Regions from separate parts of the Paenibacillus sp. FSL E2-0190 genome, predicted to be linked through region 1. Evidence: riboswitches for the same ligand, from Rfam matches in the RefSeq annotation. Region 1 holds a riboswitch; the other holds the start of a gene.
What was found. Region 1 has a riboswitch for cobalamin ahead of NST25_RS02380 (anaerobic ribonucleoside triphosphate reductase). Riboswitches for the same ligand answer to the same signal wherever they lie in the genome.
Positions count from the first base shown of each region.

Region 2: another riboswitch for cobalamin. It lies ahead of NST25_RS03900 (S-layer homology domain-containing protein); the one in region 1 lies ahead of NST25_RS02380 (anaerobic ribonucleoside triphosphate reductase).

Region 1 is NZ_CP150306.1:543,850-548,577, reverse strand. It holds gene NST25_RS02385 (MTH1187 family thiamine-binding protein) at 83-391, opposite strand; cobalamin riboswitch at 770-1,005, shown strand; gene NST25_RS02380 (anaerobic ribonucleoside triphosphate reductase) at 1,247-3,232, shown strand; gene nrdG (anaerobic ribonucleoside-triphosphate reductase activating protein) at 3,229-3,744, shown strand; gene NST25_RS02370 (ribonucleoside-diphosphate reductase subunit alpha) at 3,800-4,728, shown strand, end outside.
Region 2 is NZ_CP150306.1:903,106-907,833, forward strand. It holds gene NST25_RS03895 (cellulase family glycosylhydrolase) at 1-1,669, opposite strand, end outside; cobalamin riboswitch at 2,011-2,212, shown strand; gene NST25_RS03900 (S-layer homology domain-containing protein) at 2,375-4,728, shown strand, end outside.

The sequences.
Region 1 (4,728 bases):
TTTTCTGCCAAACAAAAAATATTATACAACTTTCAGCCAGAAACGCAAGCCTATTCTCCCTGTTTTCCGCCCTTCTAAACTGCTAATCCACCTGTAGCTTACGCTCCACAGACTCTAACTTTCCACGGCTAGTAGAGGGTTTATCGCGGCGGTCGTCTATTTTAAGTGAGGTAGAGACACGTTCTGCACCTGCGGAAAAAGGAGACTCATGCAAAGCTTCTACCGCGGCAAAAATGCGTTGCAGAGGCCCTTCGATGATCGTCCCCATGGACGTAAGTTCATAAGTAATCCCTTCTACTGTCTTCAGCACCCGCTGCATATCCGCAACATAGCTGCTAAGACTGGTACTGCCTGTTCCAATTGGAATAACTGTAACTTCAGCAATAGGCATGAGAATACCTCCTCGAAATTTTATAGTAGCTGTCTCCTTCCATTGTAACAATTCCACCGCTCTGTCACAAACTAAGCAAGATTATCCTCCCTTATCTCTTCTATTTCTTCTGATTACTCCAAAATATGACTTTGGGCTAAGGGTATTTTCTCATGAGCAAATTCTAGGGTCATCTGCACTATATTTATGGACTCTTTGTGGCATCTTTTCGGACAATTTATGAATCATTTCGCATCTCCCTGTGGATCAATTGTGGATTACTTATGGACAGCCTGTGGATCATTTGTGGAGTACTTTTAAAGAACCCGCTCCCCGCGCGGGTTTTCTAAAAAACTGTTTACAAACACAACATCTTGGGTTATTTTTATCTAACGACAACAAAATATAGTGGAGACAGGCGCTTTGATCCTTAACCGGATTTAGAGCTTAATAGGGAAGCGCGGTGAGAATCCGCTGCGGTCCCGCCACTGTAACCGGATGGCCTTCTTAAGCTTCTGGGAAGCTTGAGAATCCACATCTCCCGGCAAATGCCACTGAGGGTTAGGAACACCCTTGGGAAGGCGCCGAGAGATCCCACGGAAGCCAGGAGACCTACCTGTTTCGACGACACCAACTATTGATGCCTGCGAGGAACAGGGATGGTGTCCGCATGCGGTCATCTACGTAGAGACCTCTGCAAATATCCGTGTGGATATTTACATAACGCATCGGGCATTTTCTGCCATCCTCGGGTAGGGGATGCTTTTTTTATGTAATCTGAACAAATATACGACTGCTTATAGCAGTCCAACTTCTTATGGATATATGGATTTGATGATAGATGTTTTTCTTTTATACTGAGAGGAGAGCTGTACAATGACGTTGTTGGAGAGACAATTTAATGGAGTAGAAAATGCACGGGAAGTTCTTTTAGAAGAGCTCATTGATTTAGGCCGGGATATTATCGACAGTCGGGATATGGACCTATTGCGCGAGAATGCCAATTTGAATGGAGAGAGTTTCTCCGGTAAAATGAGCAAGTTCGGCAGTGAATATTCAAAATGGTACGCCCGCAATTTTACGATGCCGCCACAGCTAGTGCAGGCTATTGATGACAATGTCGTCTATGTGCATGATCTGGATCAATACGCGATTGGAACGACGAACTGTATTTTTATCCCGTTTGATAAACTTCTCCGTGAAGGTTTCAATACCGGCAACGGCAGCGTTCGTCCTCCGAACTCAATAATGACAGCTATGTCTCTGGTAGCGATTATTTTCCAATCCCAGCAAAATGCTCAATATGGTGGTGTATCCGCCAATAAACTCGATTACGATCTGGCACCTTATGTAACCAAATCCTTCGCCAAGCTGTTCCGCAAGGGTCTGGATTATTTTGAAGAAGGACAAGCTGACGAATCTTTGGGCGAGATTACGATGAGCCGGACCGATCTGGCGGAGTCATATCCAAGAGCGTTCCGTTTTGCACTAAAGGAAACCGAAATCGAAACCCTGCAAGCGGCTGAAAGTATGGTACATAATCTGAATACCATGTCCAGCCGATCCGGTGGACAAATACCGTTTACCAGCATCAACTACGGTACTTGTACTTCACCAGAAGGTCAGCTTGTGATCAGTTCTCTGCTAACCGCAACTATGAACGGACTTGGCAGCGGAGAAACACCAGTGTTCCCGATTCAAATCTTCAAATGCAAGCAAGGAATCAATCAACAGCAAGGCGATCCTAACTATGAACTGTTCCTAAAAGCAGCTGAATGTTCTGCGCGCAGACTATATCCAAACTTCGCTAATCTGGACGCTCCGCTCAACTTGCAGTATTATGATTCAAGTGATCCTGATACGGAGTTCGCTACAATGGGCTGCCGAACCCGAGTGCTCGGTGACCGTTTTGGGCGTAATCATTGCTCTGGGAAGGGCAACCTTTCCTTTAATACACTAAATCTGGTTCGGCTAGGTCTGGCACACGGCACAGTAACAGGCAGACGTACCGTCGCAGATGAAGCTGGCTTCTATGAAGATCTAAATCATTATATGGATATTGCGCTGGAAGGACTTCTCCATCGCTTCCACATCCAAACCGCACAAAAAGCTAAAGCTTCCGATTTCATGATGCGAGAAGGCGTTTGGGAAGGCGGCGAACATCTTGCACCCGATGACACTGTAGGCGATCTGCTGAAGCATGGCAGTCTGTCTCTTGGCTTCATCGGTATGGCGGAATGTATGAAAGCTATGTACGGCAAACACCATGGCGAGGATATGGAAGTTCATGCCAAGGCGCTGGCTATCGTGCGTCATATGCGGGACTATTGCGATCGGAAAAGTGAGGAACTGGATCTTAACATCACCCTGTTCGCAACTCCAGCAGAAGGTTTGTCCGGTAAATTCACCAAAGTTGACCGCAAGGTACTGGGTTCCATTCCGGGCGTAACCGACCGTGAATATTATACGAACTCTTTTCACATCCCTGTATACTTCGATCTGGGTGCTGCTCAGAAGATCAGCTTGGAAGCTCCTTTCCATGAATACTGCAATGCCGGGGCTATTTCTTATGTCGAATTAAACGGCAATGCCCGCAACAACCCATCGGCTTTTATCAAAATCATTAAATATGCGCTCGAACAACAGGTCAGTTATTTCAGCATTAACCATCCGATTGACCGCTGCTCCAGCTGTGGATACGAAGGCGTAATTGGGACAAACTGTCCTTCCTGCAACGCAAATGAGAATGACGTGCACATCCGCCGTTTGCGCAGAGTTACAGGTTATTTAACCGGCGACTATCAGACCCGCTTTAATGCCGCCAAACAAGCTGAAGTTCGGGATCGCGTTAAGCATCTATGAATATTTGCGGTTACTATCCGGAGTCGATTAACGAGGGAGAGGGCATGCGGGCCGTCCTCTTTCTCAGCGGCTGCCGCCATCGTTGCCCGGGATGTTTTAATCCCGAGACATGGAACTTTAAATATGGAGAAGTCTTCACCTTAGAACGACAACATGAAATCATTGCAGAAATCGCCGCTAACCCTTTGCTGGATGGTCTGACACTGGCAGGCGGCGATCCTTTTTTCTCAGCAGAAGAGTTGCTGGGGTTCATTCATGAGCTTCGCACTGTACTGCCAGGGTTCTCAATCTGGATTTACAGTGGTTATACGTACGAAGAACTTACAGCCCTTCCCGGTACGCCGGAGTGGAATCTACTTAAACAGTGTCAGGTGTTAATAGATGGAAGATTTGTAGAAGAACTGAAAGATACTACGCTTCTCTACCGGGGAAGCTCCAACCAACGCATTATCGACATTCCGGCCAGCATGAACGGCTCGGAGGTCTTTCTGTGGCAGCCTGCTGCGCTATAATATATCAATTTTTGATATTGAAAATTAATTTGAAATAAGAAGGGATGAACTAACCATGCCGCAATTCGTAGTAAAACCGGATAATCGCCAACTGGCTTTTGATGAGAACCGTCTTTCCGTCTACGCTGACCGTATTCTGGAAGGTCTCGATCAACTAAATAAAGAAACTTTGCTGCGTGGAGTGAATTCCAAACTGCGTCGTGACTCGGTAAGCGGAGAAGAAATCAGCAACGCCTTCACCATGAGCGCTCTAGAGCTTGTAACAAAAGAAGAGCCTAACTGGAAGTTCGCAGCTGCCCGCGCCCTTCTGACTACCCTTTATAAAAAAGCTGCCGTCCATCGCCGCTACAAAGCTTATCCAGAAGAGCCTTACGGTGAATTGTATCCACTAATTACGGATCTCGTGAAAAAAGGAATCTATCGCGAAGAACTTCTAAGTCATTACACCAAAGAACAAATTATCGAACTAGGCGGGTGTATCGATTATACACGCGACCTTTTGTTTGACTATATCGGTCTGCTTACGCTATCCGACCGTTATTTGGCGCATGATTTTGACGGCCGTGTAATGGAGCTTCCACAAGAACGTTATATGATTATTGCTATGTACCTGATGCACCGTGAGCCAGCTGAGAAACGTCTTGAGCTTGTAAAAGAAGCTTATTGGGCTATGAGCAACATCTATATGACTGCTGCTACACCTACAATGTCCAATGCCGGCAAAAAGGTCGCTGGACAGCTATCCAGCTGCTTTATTGATACTGTAGACGATTCCCTAGAGGGTATCTTTGACTCCAATACAGACGTAGCACGTCTAAGCAAAATGGGTGGCGGCATCGGCGTTTACCTTGGAAAAGTACGAGCACGTGGTTCGGATATCCGTGGCCACAAGAACACAAGCTCCGGCGTAATCCCTTGGATTCGCCAGTTGAACAATACAGCAGTCAGTGTAGACCAGTTGGGCACACGTAAAGGTGCTGTAGC
Region 2 (4,728 bases), 360 kb from region 1:
TGATATCACCATTCCAGAAGTGGAACTTCAGGATTACCTCGCCGTCTTTAACATCTTTAAAGAACGCGGGAAGCAGCTTGATTTCTTTAGTGTTATAAGAAGGTGAGAAGGTATTGCCGAATTCCTTAAATGGAGTCCAGTCCTGCGGACCTGCATTGCCACCAGCGGTATATACAGCTTCCATTGTGGCAAGCTGGTTACCATTAAAGGTGGTCGGAATGGCAAAGGATTCAGTCGTGCCTTTTGCATCGCTTAATTTAGCTGTGTCATACACAATCACCTTAAGTCTCCACGCAACACCCTTGTTGAATTTCAGAGTCAGCACGGCATTTTCACCGTATTTTTGGGAAGCTGTGAGCTTTTTAAGTTGGCTGGCTTTGAGGATGAGCTCCTCACCATTTAAGGTGTAATCTTTACCTTTGGTCAGATACTTTCCGTTGGCACTAATGGTGGTTAGCTTATTTCCGTTCAGGTTCAGCTTAACCTTGGTATCTTTGATTTGTGCACCTTTTTTTAGGTAGACCAAATCGCTTTCGGTGCTGGAGGAACGCTCCTTCAGACCAGACATTAATACATTGTGGAGTTCAGGATCAGACCACTTATAAGTTTTACGGTTGAAATGCTGCCCGTTATCCCAGAGCATGGAAGTCATTTTCTTTTCTTTCAAATAATAAGTCAGATACTCAAAGAATTTAAGCTTCTCGCCCTGTTCAATCACACCCGTGTCTTTATCGAAACCTAATAAACCAAATTCGCCGACGATGACAGGGATGCCTTTAGCTACAAATGTATTGTAAACGTTATCAAAAGTTTGAGTGATATCGTTTTTTGTATCTTTTTCAAACGTGGTGTAGCCGGCAATGTTCACACTAAAAGGCCAGAAGCCATAGAAGTGAACGGTCGCAATAATATTTGGATCGTTCAGAGCCGTAATCGTCTTATAGAGATGATCCATTCTTGTTTGCGTAGGTGAAGACTCTAATGAAGGTAATACAAGTGGGCGGAGGTCGTTTTTCCCACCGGATTTCCGCACGATTTGATAGAAAGAGTTATTAAGTTCAGTAAGCATTTGCTCCATTTTTGCTTCGTCTGTGCTTCCACCATCGGTGAACCGAGGCTCATTTATGCTCTCGAACATCAGCTTATCGGATTTGTCCTTGAAGCGATCGGCAATTTGAGTCCAGGCTGCATCATAACGCGCCAGCGTTTCATCGTGTTTTTCTTCCATATGGCTTACCCATAGCCAGGAATCATGATGGACATTAATCATGACATAAAGCTTGGCGTCCAGTGCCCAGCCGACAACTTCTTCCACACGGTCGAGGTAGGCCTTTTCTAGGGTATAGTCTGGTGCCGCACCCATGTGAGTATCCCAGGTCACAGGAATCCGAATGCTTTTATAGCCTTGAGCGGCGATCTTTTTAATAAGATCTTGGGTCACACGTGGATTGCCCCAGGAGGTTTCATCCTCACCTGTAGCATCTAAAGTATTGCCAAGGTTCCATCCGGGCTGCATTTCGTCTACATAGGATTGGATCTTACTCTTTGGCGCTGCCTTAGCTTGTTGCTCGTCCTTAGTTGCAGCTGCGGCCATGGATGAGAACAGAGAGAGCAGAAGAGCGGTGACAAGTGTCAATGATAAGAAGGATTTCTGGATTCGCGTAGTCATTGAATTCTCCTTTGTGAGATAAATTTAGGATGCTTGGACCTGGCTTTGACGCTGTACTCGGTGGTTAGATGAACACAAACACCTCCAGTTTTATTTTGTAAACGCTTTCTGAATATACCCTAACATAGAATACACTTAGCGAGTACCTTACTAATTTGTGGTAAATTCATATAAGAATTAGTGATTTAAATTAATTTACCCCACAGTTGGATAAAGAAATTATTTGAATAACCCTACTCGTAGAAATTGGTTATTCAATAGGATTATCTCTAGCTGCCCGTTATACAAAAAAGAAATATAACATGACAAAAGCATATATATTAGATATGATGAAGCATGAAAATTTAAAATTAGAAATAGGTGCCAACTATGAATGTTGCGGAAGTACAATCATAGATTGGTTAAATGGAAAGCGGGTGTGAATCCCGCGCGGTCCCGCCGCTGTGAAAGAGGAGTCCTTGCAAAATGCCACTGGGAAACTGGGAAGGCAGCAAGGGTGATGATACTTGAGCCAGAATATCTGCCTTTTTCTGTTACACCATCAAACTCTACGATCGATAGAGAGGTGCTTGAATAGTGTTTGCCAGCTATTATTGTGGTTCACTATCTTAACCTCTTGACGTTTATGTTGAGTGGTTTTTTTGTGGTTATGAGAAAGTTTATTCTGTTTTTTATCATAGGTATGAAGGGAAGGGTTATGGAAAAATGAAGAAAAATAAGTTTTTAGCGTGGTTACTTATTGTAGCTGTATTTATTACGACATTCTCTACAAGTGTAATCCCGGCTCAAGCAGATGGAGCAAGCTCTACCCTTAAAGGGTATGTATCTGTATCCGTGGAGAAATTCACCTTAGGCCAAGGGTATATTAAGGAACCTATTAAAGTTCCGATTTATGAAGGCGATAATGGCGCATCTTTAATAACACGTGCGCTAGGTGATGGGAATTATAGATATTTAGGAAATATAGATAGTGGTTTTTATTTATCAGAAGTTAAAGATAGTGGCAGAAGCGAAGTCAATATTCCACAATATATTTTAGATATGATTTCAGCCGATGGGAATACAGTCGGCACTAAAGCAGACTCAGAGTGGTTAAGTCAGTTTGACTACACCTCCATGTCGGGTTGGATGTATGCAGTAAATAATGTGTTTCCTCCGTTTGGGATGACCGATTATAAGCCTCAAGACGGTGACATCATTCGAACTCAGTTCACCACTTATGGCTATGGTTCTGATCTTGGCGGCTGGGGGGAAATCCCAGTTCAACTTGCCAATAAGGATGCTTTAACTGCGGAAATCGCCGAGATTAACAGTGCCCCTAATAAAGAAACTATTTTGGACAGACCAGTAGTGCAATCGGCAGTTTATGAAGCCTATTCCGTGCTCGAAAACATGGCAAGCTCTCAAATAAGTGTAGATCATGCGCTTGTCGGTCTTAATAATGCATTAGACATAGAACCCCCTGTTATTACAGTAAGTGGCATACAAGATAAACAGGAAGTATCCAATAAAGAAATAAGCTTCAAAGTAGCTGTCACAGACAATGTATATAGTGACATTACTCCAGAAGTGAAGCTGAATGGAGTTACTTTATCACCTGCAAATGGGGAGTACAAAGCTACTCTGAATTCAGGCAGTAATGCAATTACTGTAACGGCTCTTGACGGAGCTGGAAACAAAACAAATGTAACTTATCAGGTTACTTACAAACTGGAAACTACAGTTGCCGTCAAACAACAGTTAGATAAAAACCTTGCTTATATTTTAAATACTGTAAAGAATCCAACGTTTGGAACAGGCAGCGGAGAATGGTCGATCCTTTCTCTGGCCCGGGCGAACTATACAGTACCTAACGGTTATTACGATCTTTATTACAACAATGTAGCTACGAAAATAGCATCAACCATTAAAGAGGATGGAAAACTCGACGCCAATAAAAGCACAGAGAATTCCAGAGCAATATTAGGACTTACCTCTATCGGAAAAGATATCACAAATGTTGCGGGATATGATCTGAGAAAAGCACTCGCTGATTATCAATATATCCAAAAGCAAGGCAATAATGGTCCGATTTTTGCTCTGATCGCGTTAGATAGCCATAACTATGAGATTCCTGTAGTTGATGGAGTTACAGAACAGACCACAAGAGAAAAACTAGTTCAGTATATTTTAGATAAAGAGGTTAAAAAAGGTACAGCAGAAGCTGGTGGCTGGGCATTAGGCGTAACTAAAGCCGATGTCGATATGACTGCGATGGCGATGCAAGCTCTTGCACCTTATTATGCATCCCGTGATGATGTAAAAGCCGCCGTGGATCGGGCCATCCAATGGCTGTCCGATAACCAAAACAATCAAGGCGGATTTACAAGCTGGGGAAGCACTAGCAGCGAAAGTATCTCGCAGGTAATTGTAGCCTTAACTGGTGTAGGCGTAGATCCGCACACTGACGCTAGATTTGTTAAAAGTGGAAATTCGCTTATTGATGCATTACTTAGCTTTGCTGCACCTGAGGGTGGATTTAAGCATATCCTCACAGGCAAAGTAGACAATATGGCAACGGACCAAGGTACGTATGCACTTGTGTCCTATGATCGTCTGATCAATCATAGCAACCGTCTCTTTGATATGAATGATGTGCAACTGGAACAACCAGAAGAACCGGGGCCTGGGCAACCAGAGGGTCCGAAAGAACTTCCGTTACCTTCTGGGGAGAACCCGAAAGTTGAAATCCCAAATGACGCTAATGATTATATCGTTCCGATCAGCGCTGGAGATAGCAACAAAGAAATCACAGTAGCTATTTCGGAAGAAAATCAATCGAAGGTTAGTGTCAATTTACCAAGTAACAGCGACCTTCCTCAGATAGAGGCCATAAAAGGTAACGTATCTGTAGTCATTCCTAAGGGTGCAAAAGTTACAAGTGGGGATGCCTCTGCGATTGAACTGATTTCAGCTTTAACCGGTGCAGAATCTGCACTAAAAGATAGTGTGAATCAGATTATTCCTGGGGACAAGAAGCTTGATAACATTCTTCAAGCATTTTCCATGGGTAGTAGTGC